2 regions of the Bacillus cereus group sp. RP37 genome follow, and region 2 is predicted to be linked to the other one. Evidence: riboswitches for the same ligand, from Rfam matches in the RefSeq annotation. Region 2 holds a riboswitch; the other holds the start of a gene.

Region 1 (9,664 bases), 200 kb from region 2:
ATTTTTATTTGGGTACATGTTTATCAATCTTGTTAATAATTTAATGATTTATTTGCGAACGGATAGAGCTTTTGAACATGGTAGTATGGTAGAAATGTTATTAATTTTATTTGCCCCAGTTTTTGTGAATAGAAAATATTTTTATTTAGTTTCCTTTAGTGTAATTGGAAAGTACGTACTGTTCACATTGCTATTACAAGATTTAAAAGTGGTAATTCCGCTTGTTTTATGTGTATTCTATTTCATTATTTCACATTCTTTGTTAAAACGATTTCAATCTTATGTAAGAACAGTGGTTGAAATGATGAACAATATGAAAGAGACAGAAAATTTAGCTGTCATTGGGACGATGTCTACAACAATTGCGCATGAAATTCGAAATCCATTAACGGCTTTAAAAGGATTTACGCAAATGCAAAAAGAAAGAAACCCAGCAGATACGATAAGCTATGATATTATGTTACAAGAAATTGAAAGGATAAATGGATTTGTTAGTGAATTGATGTTGTTAGGAAAGCCGAAGCCAACAAATTATGAATTGTGTAATATACGAGAAATCCTTCTATATGTTGTGCAGCTAATGGAAAGTTATGCAGCGCAATATAGAGTGCAATTTCATTTGCAAATAGAGGGGAATTTACCAGCTATAAACGGTGATGATAAACAATTAAAACAAGTGTTATTAAATATTATTAAAAATGGGATAGAATCGATGCTAGAAGGTGGAGACATTCATATCCGTGTATACGAAAAAACTGAAGGACATTTATGTATTTCTATCGAAGACCAAGGATCTGGTATAGAGAGCGAGAAGTTAGATAAAATCGGTAAAGCTTTTTACACAACGAAGGAGAATGGTACAGGACTTGGGTTAATGATTACACATAAAATTATTAAGGAGCATCAAGGAAGTATCTCCATTCAAAGTAGTGTGGGAGTAGGAACGAAAGTGGAAATTTATTTGCCAACAGTGTAGCGTAGTAAAAGAAATTATTTTTCAGAAAAGTGTTCTTGTTGTGTAAATATAAACATTTTATAAAATGTTGCAAGAAGGGTTTTTTTTTAAAAATACTTCGTTTATAATGGAGGAAAATATCGACATGAGATTGTTTTCTCATGTAACGGTTTAGTAGTGTTATGAAAAGATAAGAAGGGGTGCACGCGCATCCTTTTTTCTATGCAGATATGATGAGAGGGGTGGTATGATGGAATTAACATTAAATTCGACTGTATGTTTACACACGATTCAATTTCGAAAAGAGCAAAAGAATTATATTGTAAAAGATACAATTACAGGAGAAAAATATGAAATGCCGCCACTTTGGATTGATGCATTGGCAATGATGCGTGACGGTTTTTTATTGGGGGAAATTGAGGAGAAATTAAGAGAAGAGTATCCGGCCAAAGAAGTGGATATGCTAGCATTCACGAGGCAGCTGTTAGAGCTAGAACTTGTCGAAATGGTAGATGGAGAAGAGATAGCTTGTACAAAGAAGAAAGAGAAAGATTATTTAGCTTGGGTACGCCCTCGTGTTGAACAATTATTTCTTAATTTAAATAAAAAATATAGAAGCAAAGGTCAATGATGATCTTTGCTTTTTTTATAGACTGTGTTTAAAAAATAACAGCGAATGCTCTTGCAAAAGCACCGTCACTATCTTTAATTTTTAAAGGTGCCGCTGAGAAAAAGAAACGTTTCGTGTTAATGGCATCTAAGTTTGTTAAGTTTTCAATTAAATAAATATTATTTCCAAGTAGTATGTGATGAATCGGTGATGTTTCTGTCGTTACCTCATCAGGAGAAATAAAATCTAAACCGACCGATTTTACTTTTAATCGAACTAGTTCTGTAGCTAATTCTTCGGAAAGATAAAATGCTTCTTTCTCATAAGCTTCTGTATTCCACTTAGTAGATAGGTTGGAATGGAAAATGATAATATCACCTTCTTTTATGTCAGCATTATACAATACTTCCTTAGGTAATTTTCGCTCTTGAATATGAGTTACATCGATAAGAACGGCCTCGCCTACAAATTGATCAAGGGGTAATTGATCGATGGTTGTTGCACCTGAAATGAAATGTGCAGGAGCATCGCAATGCGTGCCAACATGAACGACAGAATGAAAATCTGTAACTTGATAGCCTGTCTCTTCAACGTTTGTAATTGCTTCTAGTTGGATTTTTGGTGTTCCAGGAAATTGAGACATATTGTTTTCAAATGTTTGTGATAGATCAATTACTTTCATTTTACATACCTCCAATATATGTTTTTCAAATAATAAAAAGCCCATCCTTCATAATCAAGAAAGATGAGCTTTACATACTAGTTGAGTATTATCTTCCAAAATGCAATGCATTTTGCAGGAATTAGCACCTATTCAGTTTGTATAAACTGAGGTTGCTGGGCTTCAAAGGGCCGGTCCCTCTGCCTCTCTTGATAAAAGGTATATTTAATTTTAAAGTTCGGAATATTTACGATATTTAAATTGTAATTCATTTCCTTTTTTTACGCAACACAAAATAGGTATTCACCCAAATAAAGTTGCTCGCATATTGTAGCTTATGTAAATAGAATGCTGCGAAGGAGTGAGTGCAGTGACAGGGAATATATTGAATTATTATGCTGGTGGAAATACAGCTAGAGGATTCCATAATTTATACGACGAGAATTTGAAAGGGCTAGATAGGTTATTTATTTTAAAAGGTGGTCCTGGAACCGGTAAATCTTCTTTAATCAAGGCAATAGGTCGTGAATGGATTGAAAAAGGATACGATATTGAATTTTTACACTGTTCTTCTGATAATAAATCGGTTGATGGTGTAATTATCCCGAAGTTAAAAGTAGGAATTGTAGATGGAACATCACCCCATGTTATTGAGCCGAAAATGCCAGGAGTTGTCGAAGAGTATATTAATTTGGGGGTTGCTTGGGATTCAGATAAATTAAGAAAGCAGAAGGTGGAAATTGAACGATTTGTTTCAGAAGCAAGCAAAGCTTTTCAAGCAGCATACGCTTGTTTTAAAGAGGCATTAATTATACATGATGCGTGGGAGAAAATATATATTAATAATATTGATTTTGATAAAGCGAATGAACTAACAGATGAGCTGATTCAGAAATTATTTACAGATAAAGGAGGGAAACAACCGCTTGTGAAACATCGCTTTTTAGGAGCAGCTACACCGAAAGGAGCAGTTGATTTTGTTCCGAATTTAACAGAAGGGTTATCACATCGTTATTTTATAAAAGGACGCCCAGGCTCTGGGAAGTCGACAATGCTCAAAAAATTAGCTAAGGCAGCAGAAGAAAAAGGATTTGAAGTGGAAGTATATCATTGTGGATTTGATCCAAATAGTCTTGATATGGTTATCGTAAGAGAATTGGGTTTTGCAATTTTTGATAGCACCGCACCACATGAATATTTTCCGAGCCGCGAAGGTGATGAAATTATAGATATGTATGCCTTGATTGTGACACCAGGGACAGATGAGAAGTATGCGACAGAAATTCGCGACGTTTCCATTCAATATAAAGCAAAAATGAATGAGGCGATGTCTTTCTTAGCAAAAGCAAAATCAGTTCGTGATAAATTAGAACGAATTTATATTGCTGCTATGGACTTTTCAAAAGTGGATGCATATAAAGAGGAGATTCAAAAAGAGTTTGAACGAATTGCGGTTAGTGTAACAGAAAAGAACAAATAGGGATTTTTGAACTGTCAGAATTTTTCTGACAGTTATTTTAGTATGTAGTAAAATGAGTAATATATTTGTCGAATTTCCAAGGAAATAATCAAAAAATGGAGATGGTAAGAAATGAGAGAGAAAATTGAGCTGGAGTTAGACAGAATTGAAAAAGAGAATGATGTAAAAATTTTATTTGCAGTAGAATCAGGGAGTCGTGCGTGGGGATTTCCATCGAAAGATAGTGATTATGATGTTAGATTCGTTTATATACACCCTGTGGAATGGTATTTATCAATTCATGATAAACGAGATGTAATTGAATATCCGATTAGTGATGATTTAGATATAAGTGGCTGGGATATTAAAAAGGCATTACAACTATTCGCAAAGTCAAATCCAGCTTTACTCGAGTGGATTCGATCACCAATTTTTTATTCGAAAAACTCTCATTTTCCAGAGCAGCTTCAACAAATGAGTGAAAAGAATTTTGATCCAAAAGCAACGATATATCATTACTTACATATGGCATCAAAAAATTATCGTGAATTTTTGCAAGGTGAGAATGTAAAGTTGAAAAAGTACTTTTATGTATTACGTCCTATTTTAGCTTGTAAATGGTTAGAAGAGAAATCGACTTTGCCTCCCGTAGAATTTGATCGGTTGATTACAGAATTATCATTAGAACGTAGCGTGTTAGATGAAATTGAAAAGTTGTTAATAAAGAAAAAAGCAGGTACTGAAGTAGATGTTGGATTGAAAATTCAGGTGCTAAATCAATTCTTAGAAGAACAAATTCATTACTATCAGCAATACGTGAAAAGGATTGAAAAGGGATTAGGGATCGATATTGAGAGTTTAAATACATTGTTTCGAGATATGCTGTTTGAAGTATATGAAAAAGAGCACAAGTGAGTTTGTGCTCTTTTTTATTTTGCAGGAATAAAAAAACAGATATAGATGCGAGAAGACCTGCGAATGAGAATAAGTAAAAATTCCACGCTAAGTCATATTGCATTGTCTACTCATTATCAACTCGTTTTAACGGTTGATCTGCTGGACCTTCCATAACATCCCCATCAATTGAAAAGCGGGAACCGTGACAAGGACAGTCCCAAGTACAATCACCATTATTCCATTCAACTTCGCAGCCGAGATGTGTACAAGTTGTATCGACAATATGTAATTTTCCATCTTTGTCCTTATAAGCACCTGCTCGTTTCCCATTAACATGTACGACAGATCCTTCACCAACTTCGAGATCTTCTGGCTTACGTAATGCGGTTTCGATCTTTCCTTCAATTAAATGTTTCGCAACATCAATGTTCTGGGAGAGGAATGTTTTTATATCTGGATTTGCATGGAAGCGTGACGGTGCATACAGTTCCTTATAGGGATTGTGGACTTTTAGAATGGAGTCCTTCAGTAAATGAGCGGCAGCAGTTCCAGTTGTCATTCCCCATTTACGATATCCAGTTGCAACGAATATATTTGGATTTCTTTCGTTAATATGTCCGATATAAGGAAGCTTATCTAGCGTGATTAAATCTTGTGCTGACCATCTATAGGGAACTTCATCTACTCCAAACGTTGCTTCCGCAAAAGAATACAGTGCTTCATAATGAAGCATCGTGTTTATTCCTTGTCCTGTTTTATGACTTTCTCCGCCAATTAAAATCAATTGTTCTCCATTTTTTGTTGTATAGCGTAAGGAACGTTTTGGATTATCAATACTTAAATACATGCCACCTGGATAATTCGATTTTGCTTTGATTGCTAGAGCATAAGAGCGTTCGGCATACATTCGCGTAAAGAAAAAGCTATTCGCATCATAAAAAGGAAAATGTGAACAAGAGACAACATATTTGCAAGTGATGCGATGTCCGCCCTTTGTAATGACTTGTGGATAATCACCTTTTTCCACATCAATCGCTGTTGTTTGTTCATAAACTTTTCCGCCCATCTCCACAAACTTTTCTAAAAGTGTTTTCAAATAAAGGAGGGGGTGGAATTGTGCTTGGTTTTTCATGACAAGTGCAGATTGTACGGGAATCGGAATCGATAGAGATTGAACATAGTCACAAGGTATATTTAATTTTTGATAGGCTTCATATTCTTTCGATAAACTTCTTAATCCATTATCAGTAGTTGTATATAAATATGAATCTTCATTTGAGAAATTACAGTCGATTTTATATGTTTGCACCGTTTCATTTATGAATTGTAGAGCATGATTATTTGATTCATAGTAAAGCCTCGCTTTTTCCACACCGAAATGATTTATTAATTCATCATAAATAAGATCATGTTGTGCTGTTACCTTTGCTGTTGTATGTCCAGTCGTTCCATTTAAAATAAGACCGGAATCAATTAAAACAACGTTCATACCTTCTTTTGCAAGTAAATAGGCTGTGGTGATACCTGTAATACCAGCTCCGATAACAGCAACTTCTGTCTTTATATTTTCAGATAAATGTGGAAATGCAGGGACCTGAGTAGATTCAATCCAATAAGATGATGGCAATTGTGGAAATGTATCGCTTGTCATTATAGAAACCTCCCGATTTTAGAACAATTTTCCTTATAATATTTCCATATTATATGAAAATCATGTGTGCTGTTTTAGAAGGAGTCTATTTTTATTAAAAGAAAGATAAAGTTATTTTAGTATAATTATTTAATGTTGTCGGTATGAAGAGGTAGGAGTTGTGTAAAGCTAGATGCAGGTGAGTTTATTTGTTGTTTACATCGAGGGTTCTTGAATAAGATAGAGTCTATAGGATGTAAGCGTATGTATATGTATAACGGATAAAACCTTATAAAATCTATGTTTTTTCTTTAGTGAAATAAAGTATAATTATAAAAATATAACCAACTTTTATTACTAGGTCATAAAAGTTGTTGACAATATAGAAATTCTATTGATATGATTCATCATGTGGAAAGGTTGATAGAGAGTAAAAAGAGAAATGTTTTTCATTGATAATAAAAGCGAAAAATAAGTGACGATAGAGTGAGTATATTTTCCTTATAATAGATGCTTTTTTAATTACCTAGTAAAATCAATCTGGAAGCAAGAATTGATATATGTAAGTTGCGCGAGGCGCGGCATAAGAAAGGGGCAAAAGGATGAAGGAGCTTCATACGTTTGGGTGGTATGCAGCACGTGTATCACCACATTTGCCAAAAAAAGCATTTAAACCAGTTCCTACTCGTTTATTTGGTGGACTGGCTTATTTGCTTGTGGCATTGGCGGGGTTAATATCGATTGGTGTATTTGAATTGAATGTGTGGGCGAATCTAGGAATTGCGATTGTTCTCGGATTATGTTTTGCTTCACTTGGGTTTTTAGGACATGAAATTTTACATGGAACTGTTGTAAGAAAGGCATGGCTTCGTGATTTCTTAGGCGCCATTGCATTTATGCCATTATCAACAGGCCCTAAACTTTGGAGAAAGTGGCATAATGCAACGCATCATGTTCATACGCAGCATGAAGAGAATGATCCAGATGCATGGCCGACACTTGAGAAGCTTAAGAAGAGTAAGTTTCTGAGTTGGGTGTATCGTATGCCTCTTCATGTACGTTCATTCTTTAGCTTTCTGTCATTAACAATTCAATTTACATTGCATTCGACTCGAATGTTCTTTCATTTTATAAAAGAATTTAAGTCATCTAATCAAAAATCGGTATGGCTTCAACTTCTTTTGCCTTGGACTGTTTGGATTAGTTTATTGTTTATTATGGGACCTGGAAAATGGTTGTTTGCATATGTGATTCCGTTGTTAATTGCTAACTTTATTGTAATGGCATATATCGCAACGAATCACCGCTTAAATCCAATTGTTCCAGTAAATGATCCGTTAGCAAACTGTTTATCAGTAACAGTGCCGCGCTGGGTAGACGTTTTACATTTCAATTTCTCATACCATACAGAACACCATCTGTTTCCTGCTATGAGCTCTAAATACTATCCGTTAGTAAAAGAGAAAATTAAAGAAATGTGGCCGGAACGTTATCATGAGATGCCGATGACAAAAGCTTTGGCAGCGCTATGGAATACACCACGTGTGTATTATCAAGGAAGTGAATTAGTGGATCCGCATAGAGAGCATTTCTATGGTTCTTTAGGAAATGGACTAGATCCTCATAATATTTCATATCGTGAGGAACATATAGAGGAAAAAGAGAGTATTAAAAAAGTAAATCAGTAAAATTAATATATTTTTATAGTAGAAAAAGCAAGCCATCTCAGGCTTGCTTTTTCTTATAAAGAGACCTCTTTTTTATTATTTGCACGAACTTGAACTGAATTTGTTTCTTTTCGCTGTAGTCGTTTTTCTAAAAGATTAACAAAATAAGTAAATACAAGAACAAGTACGAGGTAATATAAACCAACGATTATGTATGTATCTAATTGTTGGAAGTTACTTGCAGCAATTGATAAACCTGATCCCCATAATTCGGACAATCCTACATATGCAACGAGCGAAGAGTCCTTTAATCCAATAATAAACTGATTTCCTAAAGGAGGAAGAGATTGCCGAAATGCTTGCGGTAATACAATACGGCGCATCGCTAAAGGATACGGCATACCTAGAGAGCGAGCGGCTTCTAATTGCCCCCTATCGACAGATTGAATGGATCCACGGAAAATTTCAGTAATATATGCACCGTTATGGATCGCTAAAGCAATGGCTCCTGCCCAAAAAGGAGTGAAAACAATAATAGATGTAATACCGAAATAGAGAATGGCGATCTGAACAATTAAAGGTGTACCACGAATAATAGCGATGTATACATGAGCAATACTATTTAAAATCTTATTGTTAGAGATTCGAAAAAAAGCGAATAGTAATCCAATTAGTGAACCGAGTAATAGGGATGTTAGTGTTAATTGTAATGTGACAATAGTAGCCTTTAATAGTGTGGGATAAGTAGACATAAAAATTTCAAACATATGTGTCACCTCATATTGTATAGATTTTGGTAGAGAATGAAATACCCCACTGATTATTATCTCGCATCAATCGGGAGCTTTACTGCCCTAAATAGCGGGATAAAAAGTGGGGCATAATTTATGAAACCTTTGAATAGCTAATTTACTTCGTTTTTTCCTCTTCACCAAGAATATTACGTCCAAACCATTTTTTACTGATCTTTTCATACGTACCATCTTTAATGATTTCATCTAAAGCCTTATTTACTTTCTCAACCATTTCTTTATCATCTTTACGAATAGCAATTCCCATTTCATCAAGATTTAATGGTTTTCCAGCTTCTTTTATATTTGATTTACCTTCTTTAATCATGCGTAAACCAACCATTTGATCAGTGATTACTGCATCAATACGTCCAGGCTCTAAGTCCATAAGTGCAGTAATATCGCTATCATATTCTGTAATTTGATCTGTATGTTTTGCAACAAGATCTTTAAAGGTGCTAGCTTTTACAACACCAATTTTCTTACCTTTCAAATTTTCTGGAGAAGAGATAGATGTATTCTTTTTAGCTACGAAAATCTGGGCCCCAGAGCGATAATATGGATTTGAGAAACTAACAGCTTTTAATCGTTCTTCTGTAATGGCCATACTTCCTAATATCACATCATATTTTTTTGATTGTAGACCTTGAATTAGCGTTTCCCATGGATTTGTAATGGGAGTGGGTTTCATTCCCATCTTTTTTGCGAGAGCTTCACCAATTTCCACATCAAATCCGGCAAGCTTTCCGTCATTTTCTTTATAGTTAAAAGGTTTGTATAATCCACTCATCGCATAACGAAATTCTTTTTCACCATTTGAAGAAGTAGTAGCACTTTCCTTGCCACAGGCTCCTAGTATGAAGGATGTACATAATGTAATACTCGCAACAATGGTTAATAGTTTTCTTTTCATAAAACCCCTCCTATATATTGATCATACGGATGGTTTTAAGTATGTTATTGAGATATTTTTGTGCACCGTATGAATGTAGTT
Region 2 (9,664 bases):
ACTTGTTGAATTTGGAGATACGGATGAAGTATTTCGTAATCCACAACATTCTTATACAAAAACATTATTAGCATCAACACCAAAAATTTCAGGGTAAAGGGGAATGTAAGATGAAGAAGTTTTTACTGTTTGTCATTATGACCGTTTTAGCAATTACTTCTGTCGCTTGCGGTAAGAAAGAGACGCAAAAGGCAAGTGCTGGTAAGGGAGGAGGAGATCGATTAGTAACGAATATTGGTAGCGATCCATATACACTTGATTCCGCTATTGCAACAGATAGCACGTCAGGTTATGTAATTGGACATTTATTCTCAAGTTTATATACGCAAGATAGTGATGGGAAATATCAAAATGAATTAGCAGAGAAAGAAGAAGTCAATACTGATGGAACTGAATATACAATTCATTTAAAGAAAGATATTAAATGGTCAGATGGTTCTGCTATTACAGCAAATGACTTTGAATTTGCATGGAAGCGATTATTAAATCCAAAAACAGGTTCTATGAATGCGACAGAAATGTATTTTATTAAAGGTGCAGAGGCATATAATACTGGAAAAGGTGAAGAAGGCCAAGTGGGTATTCAAGTTGTTGATCCTCAAACATTAAAGGTAACACTAGAGCACCCAGTGTCTTCTATTAAACAAAAATTAGCAAGTTCATTATTTATTCCATTATCTAAAAAATCAATTGATGATAATAATAAATTAAAAACAGATCCAAAAGAGTTAATTACGAACGGACCATTCACGTTAAAAGAATGGAAGCATAACCAAGCAATTACAGTACAAAAAAATAAAGAATACTATGATAAAAAGGTAACATTAAAAGAAATTGAGTTTCGTATTATTCCAGACTCTAAAACAGCGTACCAATTATACAAATCAAAAGAATTAGATTTACTAAGTGGTTTACCACAAGAGATGATTGAGAAAGAAAAAGGAAATAAAGAATATAAGCGTGTTGCAGGATTTTCATCTTATATTTATTCGTTTAACGTAGAAAAAGAGCCATTCACAAATGCGAAAGTACGTAAAGCATTCTCATTAGCAGTTGATCGCAAGTTTATCGTGGAAAAACTCTATAAAAACAATGCACAAGAAGCAAATGCATTCGTTCCAGAAGGAGCAAAAACACAAAGTGGCCGTGATTTCCGTAAAGAAAAAGGTGGTTACGTTAAATTTGATCCAGCAGAAGCGAAAAAATTACTAGAAGAAGGTATGAAAGAACAAGGCTGGTCTACATTACCTGAAGTAACATTAAAATTCACTACAGATACACAACATAAAAAAGTAGCAGAAGCAATGCAAGAAATGTTTAAGAAAAATCTAGGCGTAGATATTAAATTAGAAAATAAAGAGTGGAAGAGTTACATCGACACATATAAGCAAAGTGATTTCCAATTAGCTTATATGGGATGGGGCGGCTCTCTATTAGATCCAATTACTAAACTAGATCTATATGCAGGTGATGGTCCGAATAACTATGCAAAATGGCATAATAAAGAATTTGATGCTTTAGTAAAAGAAGCAGAAGTTGAACAAGATGAAGATAAGCGCTTTGACTTACTGCATAAAGCAGAAGATATTATGTTTACAGATTCACCATTAATTCCGGTTATATTCCCTTCTGATTCCTATTTACAAAAAGAATCAGTATCTGGACTGCAATATTATGTTGGATCTAAGCCAGATTTAAGATATGCAAAAATAAAGAAGTAGGCAACCGCCTACTTCTTTATTTTATTTCTCTTTTATATTCTTTTTTCGTTCCATCAGAGAAGACAACTTCTAAATCGAATTTTTGGTAGTCTTTATCAAGTTTGAACACGTTCACTATTTGATCGATTACTTCTTGGTCAGGAGTATCTTTATCAAATTTTAATTCTTTTAGAAGTGGGCTTAATTTTGTGATAGCCTCGTCTCCTGTTAATTTTACATCTGCTTTATGATCTTCAATTTTTGCTTCCATTTTTTTATCAGCTGCTACGTTTTTATAGTCTGCTTCGTAGTCTTTCTTTGTATCTTGGTAGTCTGCCTTTAAATCGAATTCATTGAAGTTTAGTTTTAAATCAGCAGGAGCTTCATTCTTCGCCTCTTCTGTAGTCTTTTTATTAGAAGTTGTGTCTTCTTTTGCAGGAGCTTTACATCCTGTTAATGCAGGTACTAGCATAAGAGCTAATAAAACTGATAGTAAAATTCTCATTATAAATTCCTCCTTATGTAAATTCGTTCTATACAAGTTTTTCCCAAAAACATGTAATTATGTATGTGCTAAAAATAAATTATTATTCTGTAGCTACAAGGGCTAATCCGCAATTTAAATCAAAAATAATTTGTATGTATATGGTAAATTGAAGTTGTGAGGGGGTACTAAAATGCATGAAGAATATAAAGAGATGATGAAAAAAGCAATTGAATATATAGAGGAGCATTTACATGAGGAGCTTACAACAGAAAAAGTGGCATCTCACATTGCAGTATCGATGTACCATTTTCATCGTATTTTTCAAAGTTATATTGGGATGAGTGTCACGGATTATATTCGAAAGAGAAGGTTAACTCATGCTGCGCAGGTTTTAGTGTCAACTGAGAGAGCAGTTATTGATATTGCAGTGCAATACGGTTTTTCCTCACAAGAGGCATTTACGAGAGCTTTTAAAAGAATGTTCCAATTGCCACCAAAGAAATATCGAAAGTATTTCCAATCATTTTATATAGAAAGAGAGGGTGTTTCAATGCAAAAAGGTATACCGAAAGGATGGATCTTAAGTGGAAGTCATCCTGCTGAATATGAGATGGGTTTAGATTATGAAGTTGTCCATCAAGGGAAAGTATCTGCATACATAAAAGCAAAAGAGAATGTTACGCACGGAGGATTTTCAACATTAATGCAAATGTTCCGAGCGGATAAATATGTAGGAAAGAGATTACGTTTTACAGCATTTGTTAAGAGTGAAAACGTAAGAGATTGGGCAGGATTGTGGATGCGAGTAGACGGAAAAGATACAGAACCGCTCGCTATGGATAACATGCAAAATCGTCCAATTAAAAATACGAATAACTGGCAATCGTACTCGGTTGTATTAGATATAAAAGAAGAAGCACTTGGTATTGCATTTGGTGTTTTATTATCAGGAGAAGGTTGTGTGTGGCTAGATAGTATTCGATTTGATGAAGTGGATGGAAAAATTCCTTCAACAGATTTGGCTGAAAACTTTTATGAAACACTCCTAGAAGAGCCGGTAAATCTGCAATTTGAAGAGATAGAAAAGTAAGGAGAAAAGGTATGTTCAAATATGTAAAACTAATAAGCATTAGTTTAGTAGTATCTTCTTGTATTATGGGGATTAACTATTTGATTAGCTATCTTTGGTCAGGGCATATACCTTCTTTGACGTGGAAAATATATTTGATGTTTTTATTTATATTTATGATGAGTTTTAGTTCAATGCAAAAAGAAGGGGAAGAGGATTATTGACAATAGTCTTCTTCGCTTTTCTTTCATTAACACAAATGTTCATAACTGTTTTCGGAAATGCAGGTATGATCTTTAATATAATTTCACTATCGTTACAACTTGTAAGTTCGGGTGTAATCGTACCACATGAGATGCTTTCTAAAACATATCAAACAATCGACGAATTATTTCCCGCAACATATGCAGCAAATGGCTATTATACAATAATATTCGGAGGAGTTAGTTTAGAGAGAAATATTATTTCATTATTAGTTATTGTATTGGTTACACAATCAGTAGCAGTGATGACTTTAGCGATAAAAGGAATGGTAAAGGGAAGAAGAAGCTCTGTAGTTAAAGAAGCATAAAATAAAAAGGTATCCTTCTTGGGATACCTTTTTTACTTTATTATTTTGCAACTTCTGTCCACTTGTAGTTAAACTCACCGCCGAAGTCAGTTGTTACAAGTCCTTTAATAAATCCGCGTTGTAAGTAAGAACGACCTTGTTGGTATAAAGGAGCGACAGCACCGTCTTGTAATAGGATTTTTTCAGCTTGCTTCATTGCTTCCCAGCGTGCTTTTTCATCACCGGCTAAATCTGTTTTTACTTTATGAATTAGCTCATCATACTCTTTATTAGAGTATTTATCGAAGTTGTAAGCACTATCTGTTGTAAATAAATCTAAGAATGTAATTGGATCAGCGAAGTCAGGGCCCCAGCCATCGATTCCGATTTCATAATCACCACTTAATAGTAGTTTTAACTGTTGTTTACGTGGTTGTGGTTTTAAATTCACTGTTAAGCCATCTAAGTTCTTTTCTAGTTCACCTTTTAAATATTCACCAGTCTTTTTAGCTAAAGCATTATCACTAGTTAATAGTTCGATTGTTACTTTGTCAGTACCAAGTTCTTGCTTCGCTTTTTTCCAGTTTTCTTTCGCTGTTTTCACATCATCTTTGACTAGATTTCCATTTTCTTTACGGAAGTCATTGCCTTCTGGACTCTTTGCGAATTTCGCAGGAACCATTCCTTCAGCTGGAACAGCGCCGTTATTTAAAATTGTTTCTACGTATGCCTTTTTATTCATTGCGCCGTTAATAGCAAGGCGTGCATGTTGATTTTTTAATGTTTCATTTTTTTGATTGAGTCGTAAAAATTGAATGCCAACTTCAGCTCGTTCTTTGAAGTTTGGATCGCTCTTATATTTATCAACAAACTCCGCATTCAAAGCAACACGATCAATTTGTCCTGAATCATATAAGTTAACTTCTGTAGATTTATCCTTAACGACATTGAAGTTGATTTCTTCTAATTTTACCGTTTTAGCATCCCAATAGTTAGGATTCTTTTTCAATTGGAAGCTTTGTTCATGTTTCCAGTTATCTAATGTGAAAGCACCGTTGTAAATTAAATGATTTGTTTCTAAACCGTATTTATCACCTTGAGATTTTAAGTACTCTTCATTAATTGGTAAGAATGTTGAGAATGTCGTTAAGTTTAAGAAGTAGGGAACAGGACGATCTAGTTGTACTTCTAAAGTTTTGTCATCAAGAGCTTTAATACCTAATTGATCAACCGGTAATTGTTTTTGGTTTATTTGTTTCGCATTCTTTATATCGAAGAATAAGAATGCATATTCAGCTGCGGTATCAGGATTTACGGCACGTTGCCAAGCGAAGACGAAATCTTTTGCTGTAACAGGAGTACCGTTTGACCATTTTGAATCACGCAGGTGGAATGTATATTTTGTTTTATCGGGACTAACGTCAACCGACTCAGCAACACCCGGAATCGGTTTATTATCTTCTCCCATTGCATATAAACCTTCAAAAACATTTCGCATTACGTTCATGGATTCACCATCCGTTGCTTTTGCAACATCCATTGTTGGAATTTCTGAAGCGAATGATAAGTTAATGGCCTGTTTATCAGGTGCTTTATCATTTGCTTTCGCTCCGCTTGCATTATCTTTATTTCCCCCGCAAGCAGTTAGTAATAGACTTGCCCCTAAAACAGATGCAACAACAGGTACAACTTTTTTCTTCATTGTTCGTTCCTCCCTAAATGTGTTGTTTGTAACGTCATAATGTCCATGTCTTGAAGTGTAACTATAGAAGAAGAGAAAACCTATTATAAAAATGTGCATGTAGGTCATCAGGTGTTCTATATGTATATACATGTTGAACTATAATCTATCGTTATATGTTTCAACGTAGAAGACATTATATTTTGATGGTTAAATATTTAGTTTCTTTGATTATTTAGAATATTAACACTGGAAAGAACTATATGTCAATAATAAAAAATGGAGTATTATTTTTTAAAAATAATATATTGAAAAAGCGGATTTTCTCCTAATGAGAAATCCGCTTTTGATACATTTTTCCAATAAAACAATTGGTATGGGTAGAAAAACTTCAATTCAGGTTGCCTTTTATTTTTCAATTTGTGCCCATTTGAAGTTTAATTGACCTGCAAAGTCTACTTGCACAATTCCTTTCACATAAGAACGTTCTAAATAAGATTCACCTTTTTGGTAAAGAGGAGCGATAACAGAGTCTTTAAATAATATTTTCTCGGATGCCAGTAATGCTTCCCAGCGAGCTTTTTCATCACCAGCTAAAGTTGTTTTCACTTTTGCTATTGTTTCATCGAACTCCTTATTAGAGTAATGATCTAAGTTGTAAGGGTTATTCGTTGTAAATAGTTCAAGGAATGTAATTGGATCCGCAAAATCAGGGCTCCAGCCGTCAATTCCGATTTCGTAGTCACCTTTTAATAAAAGTGAAACTTGTTGTTTACGCGGTTGTGGTTTTACATTTACTGTTAATCCGTCTAAATTCTTTTCTAGTTGCCCTTTTAAGAACTCGCCAGTTTTCTTCTCAAGGTCACCATCACTTGTTAATAATTCTAATGTGATCTTTTCAGAACCAAGCTCTTGTTTTGCCTTCTTCCACAATTCTTGTGCAGATTTTGTATTGATTTTTGTTAAATCCCCGTTTGCAGTACGGAAGTCTGTTCCGTCAGGCCCCTTTGTAAAGTTTTTCGGCACGAGACTAAAGGTTGGTGTAGAGCCATCATTTAATAACGTATTTACAAAGGATTTTCGATCAATTGTTTGATCGATTGCTTGGCGTGCAGAAACATTTTGAAGTACTTTGTTTTGTTGATTCATACGTAAAAACTGGACCCCTACGTTCGGGCGTTCTTTAAAGTTGGCATCTTTTTTATATTTATCAACGAAGTCAGATGTTAGTTTTATACGGTCTAATTGTTTAGATTCGAATAAATTTACTTCTGTAGATTTTTCTTTTACGACGTTAAAATTGATTTCTTCTAGTTTGACAGTATCTTTATCCCAATAGCTAGGGTTTTTCTTGAATTTAAAGCTTTGTTCATGCTTCCAATCGCTTAGTGTAAAAGCTCCATTGTACAAGATTGCATTATCTTCTAAAGCGTACTTATCACCTTGTGCTTTAAAGAATTCCTCGTTAATTGGTAGAAATGTTGGGAACGCTGTTAAGCTAATAAAATACGGAACAGGACGCTCTAATTCTACCTCAAACGTATGGTCATCAATTGCTTTTACACCAAGTTGGTCGGCTGGAAGTTCTTTGTTGTTAATTTTTGTTGCGTTTTTAATATCAAAGAATAAAAATGCATATTCAGAGGCTGTTGCTGGATCGACAGCTCTTTGCCAAGCGAAGACGAAATCTTTCGCGGTAACAGGCGTACCGTTTGACCATTTTGAATCTCGTAAATGGAATGTGTATTTCGTTTTATCGCCACTTACTTCATGAGATTTTGCAACACCAGGGACAGGTTTGTTACCTTCACCAAGATTATACAAGCCTTCAAATACGTTTCTCATCACTTGACCAGAATCAGTATCTGTAGCACGAGCTGTATCCATTGTTCGTATTTCAGTAGGTGAAGATAAGTTTAAAACCTGTTTACTAGGTGCCTCGCCTTTTGCATTTGCTCCGCTTGCTTCGTTTTTATAACTACCGCAACCAGTTAATAAAATACTTACTCCTACAACTGATGCGATACCGGGTACAAACTTCTTTTTCATTTGATTTTCCTCCTAAATAATTAAGTTTGGATGATGATGAGGGAAATGAAAAATAAAAAATCCCTCTTTTCGTATTGAGAAAGAGGGATTTTTACGTACAAGTTATGCACCCGTATATAAACGAAGTCCCTCATTCTATCTTTCAAGCACAAAGCTTGCAGGAAGTGGCACAGTATTCAAAATGAACCTGCTGCCGAGGTTTCAAAGGGCCAGTCCCTCCACCTCTCTTGATACAATGAGTAAACGAATAAATTTTATTAATTTTTGTGTTTCTTTGATAATTCAAAATCTTACACCTTGGATAATGAAGTGTCAACCGGATGGAATATAGTTTAAATTTTCAGTTTTATTTAACGTAAAAACCACTGCATATGGCAGTGGTTTTTCTACTAGAAGTTAAAGTTATCTGGATCTGGACCAACGCGACGATCTTCATTTAGAGCTTGAATTGCTTTCATGTCATCAGCACTTAATTCAAAATCGAATATATTTGCATTTTCAATAATGCGATGTTCTTTAATAGATTTAGGGATTGTTACAACTTCGTTTTGTAGATCCCAGCGTAAAATAATTTGTGCAGTTGATTTATTATATTTTGTAGCAATGTCTTGTAATGTTGGGTTATCCAGTAGCTGTCCTTGCATTAATGGCGACCAAGCTTCAAGCTGAATGTTATGTTCTTTACAGAAAGCATGTAATTCTTCTTGTGCTAAACGTGGGTGGTATTCCACTTGGTTGACCATTGGCTTAATTTCAGCAATTTCAAATACGTCTTGTAAGTGGTGAATGTGGAAATTACTCACACCGATAGCGCGAACACGGCCATCTTTATAAAGCTTTTCTAATGCTTTCCATGATTCAGTATATTTCCCTTTTACAGGCCAATGTACTAAATATAAATCTAAATATTCTAGACCTAATTTTTCTAATGTAGTTTCAAATGCTTGGAGTGTTGTTTCATATCCTTGATCGCTATTCCATACTTTTGATGTAATAAATAATTCTTCACGTGAAACACCTGATTCACGAATCGCTTGTCCAACGCCTTCTTCATTTTGATAGATTGCTGCAGTGTCGATGCTGCGGTAGCCATTTTTAATTGCTGCTTTTACAGAATCAATTACTTCTGAACCATCTTCTACTTTAAAAACACCTAAACCGAACCAAGGCATTTTTACACCGTTATGTAATGTTGTATAGTCTTTTAAACTTGTTAAACTCATATTATTTCCCCCTAGCTTTTTTGTTTGTTGCTTCTACTGCTTTTTGAATTGCCTCTGAAAAATTATACTCATATAAAGTTTTGAGACCTTCAGCTGTGGAACCACCTGGCGTTGTTACTTGTTCGCGGAGGTTAGCCGGATTTTGCGTTTGTTCAAGCATAGAAGCAGAGCCAGAAATCATTTGAATGACAAGGTGTTTTGCGGTTGCTTCATCGACTCCATAACTTTTTGTTGCTTCAATCAAGCTTTCAGCAAAGTAATAAAGGAAAGCTGGTGCACTTCCAGTAACTGCAGTAAGCTGATGAACTTCCTCTTCAGTGCAAAGTTGCGAAGTACCAATGCCTCTTAAAAGCAGTTGCAGGGTTTCTTGATGCATCTCGGTTACTGATTGTCCCATTGTATATAAGGAGATTGACTTCCCAATTTCAGCAGCTGTATTTGGCATAATCCAAGCAACAGGCGTGTCCTTAGGTAGTCTAGCTTCTAAATAAGATGGGCCAATGCCAGCAGCTACCGTTACGACAAGTTGATTTGATAGTAACGGAGATAACTCTGCTAATAATTCTTCATGTGCAGAAGGCGGCATTGCTAAAACAATCGTATTAACAGATGTAACATGCTGCTTCCAATCTGTTGTAATAGACACATTATAGCACCCTTTTAATTGTTCTAGCTTTTCTACGTTGCTACGGTTAGAAACGATAATTTCTTCGATGTATTCTTTGCTTGTTTTAAGTAATCCGGAAAATATAGCTTCTGCCATACGACCAGCACCAATAAATAAAATTCGATGTTTAGTTAGCATATCCTTTATTCCTTTCTAGTGGAGATATGTTATAAAAAACGATACCATTTTTAAGAGAATTTTGTAAAAAGAAAAGACTTATCGTGAAAAGGATGAAAAT

What was found. A riboswitch is a leader RNA that binds a small molecule or an ion and turns the genes downstream of it on or off. The one in region 2 is predicted to bind S-adenosylmethionine.
Positions count from the first base shown of each region.
Region 1: it holds a riboswitch for S-adenosylmethionine, as region 2 does, so the genes downstream of both, QCI44_RS26250 (cyclase family protein) here and QCI44_RS27245 (peptide ABC transporter substrate-binding protein) in region 2, are expected to answer to the same signal.

Region 1 is NZ_JARVHP010000001.1:4,987,056-4,996,719, reverse strand. Features, by position in the region: gene QCI44_RS26260 (ATP-binding protein) at 1-976, shown strand, start outside; gene QCI44_RS26255 (hypothetical protein) at 1,206-1,586, shown strand; gene QCI44_RS26250 (cyclase family protein) at 1,615-2,247, opposite strand; SAM riboswitch class I at 2,333-2,445, opposite strand; gene QCI44_RS26245 (PRK06851 family protein) at 2,597-3,706, shown strand; gene QCI44_RS26240 (nucleotidyltransferase domain-containing protein) at 3,818-4,600, shown strand; gene QCI44_RS26235 (FAD-dependent oxidoreductase) at 4,707-6,233, opposite strand; gene desB (Delta(10) desaturase DesB) at 6,815-7,900, shown strand; gene QCI44_RS26225 (amino acid ABC transporter permease) at 7,954-8,646, opposite strand; gene QCI44_RS26220 (ABC transporter substrate-binding protein) at 8,789-9,583, opposite strand.
Region 2 is NZ_JARVHP010000001.1:5,190,265-5,199,928, reverse strand. Features, by position in the region: gene QCI44_RS27280 (ABC transporter ATP-binding protein) at 1-97, shown strand, start outside; gene QCI44_RS27275 (peptide ABC transporter substrate-binding protein) at 111-1,721, shown strand; gene QCI44_RS27270 (YusW family protein) at 1,738-2,205, opposite strand; gene QCI44_RS27265 (helix-turn-helix transcriptional regulator) at 2,378-3,277, shown strand; gene QCI44_RS27260 (hypothetical protein) at 3,289-3,480, shown strand; gene QCI44_RS27255 (ABC-2 transporter permease) at 3,477-3,827, shown strand; gene QCI44_RS27250 (peptide ABC transporter substrate-binding protein) at 3,868-5,508, opposite strand; gene QCI44_RS27245 (peptide ABC transporter substrate-binding protein) at 5,896-7,536, opposite strand; SAM riboswitch class I at 7,669-7,773, opposite strand; gene QCI44_RS27240 (aldo/keto reductase) at 7,926-8,759, opposite strand; gene proC (pyrroline-5-carboxylate reductase) at 8,761-9,564, opposite strand.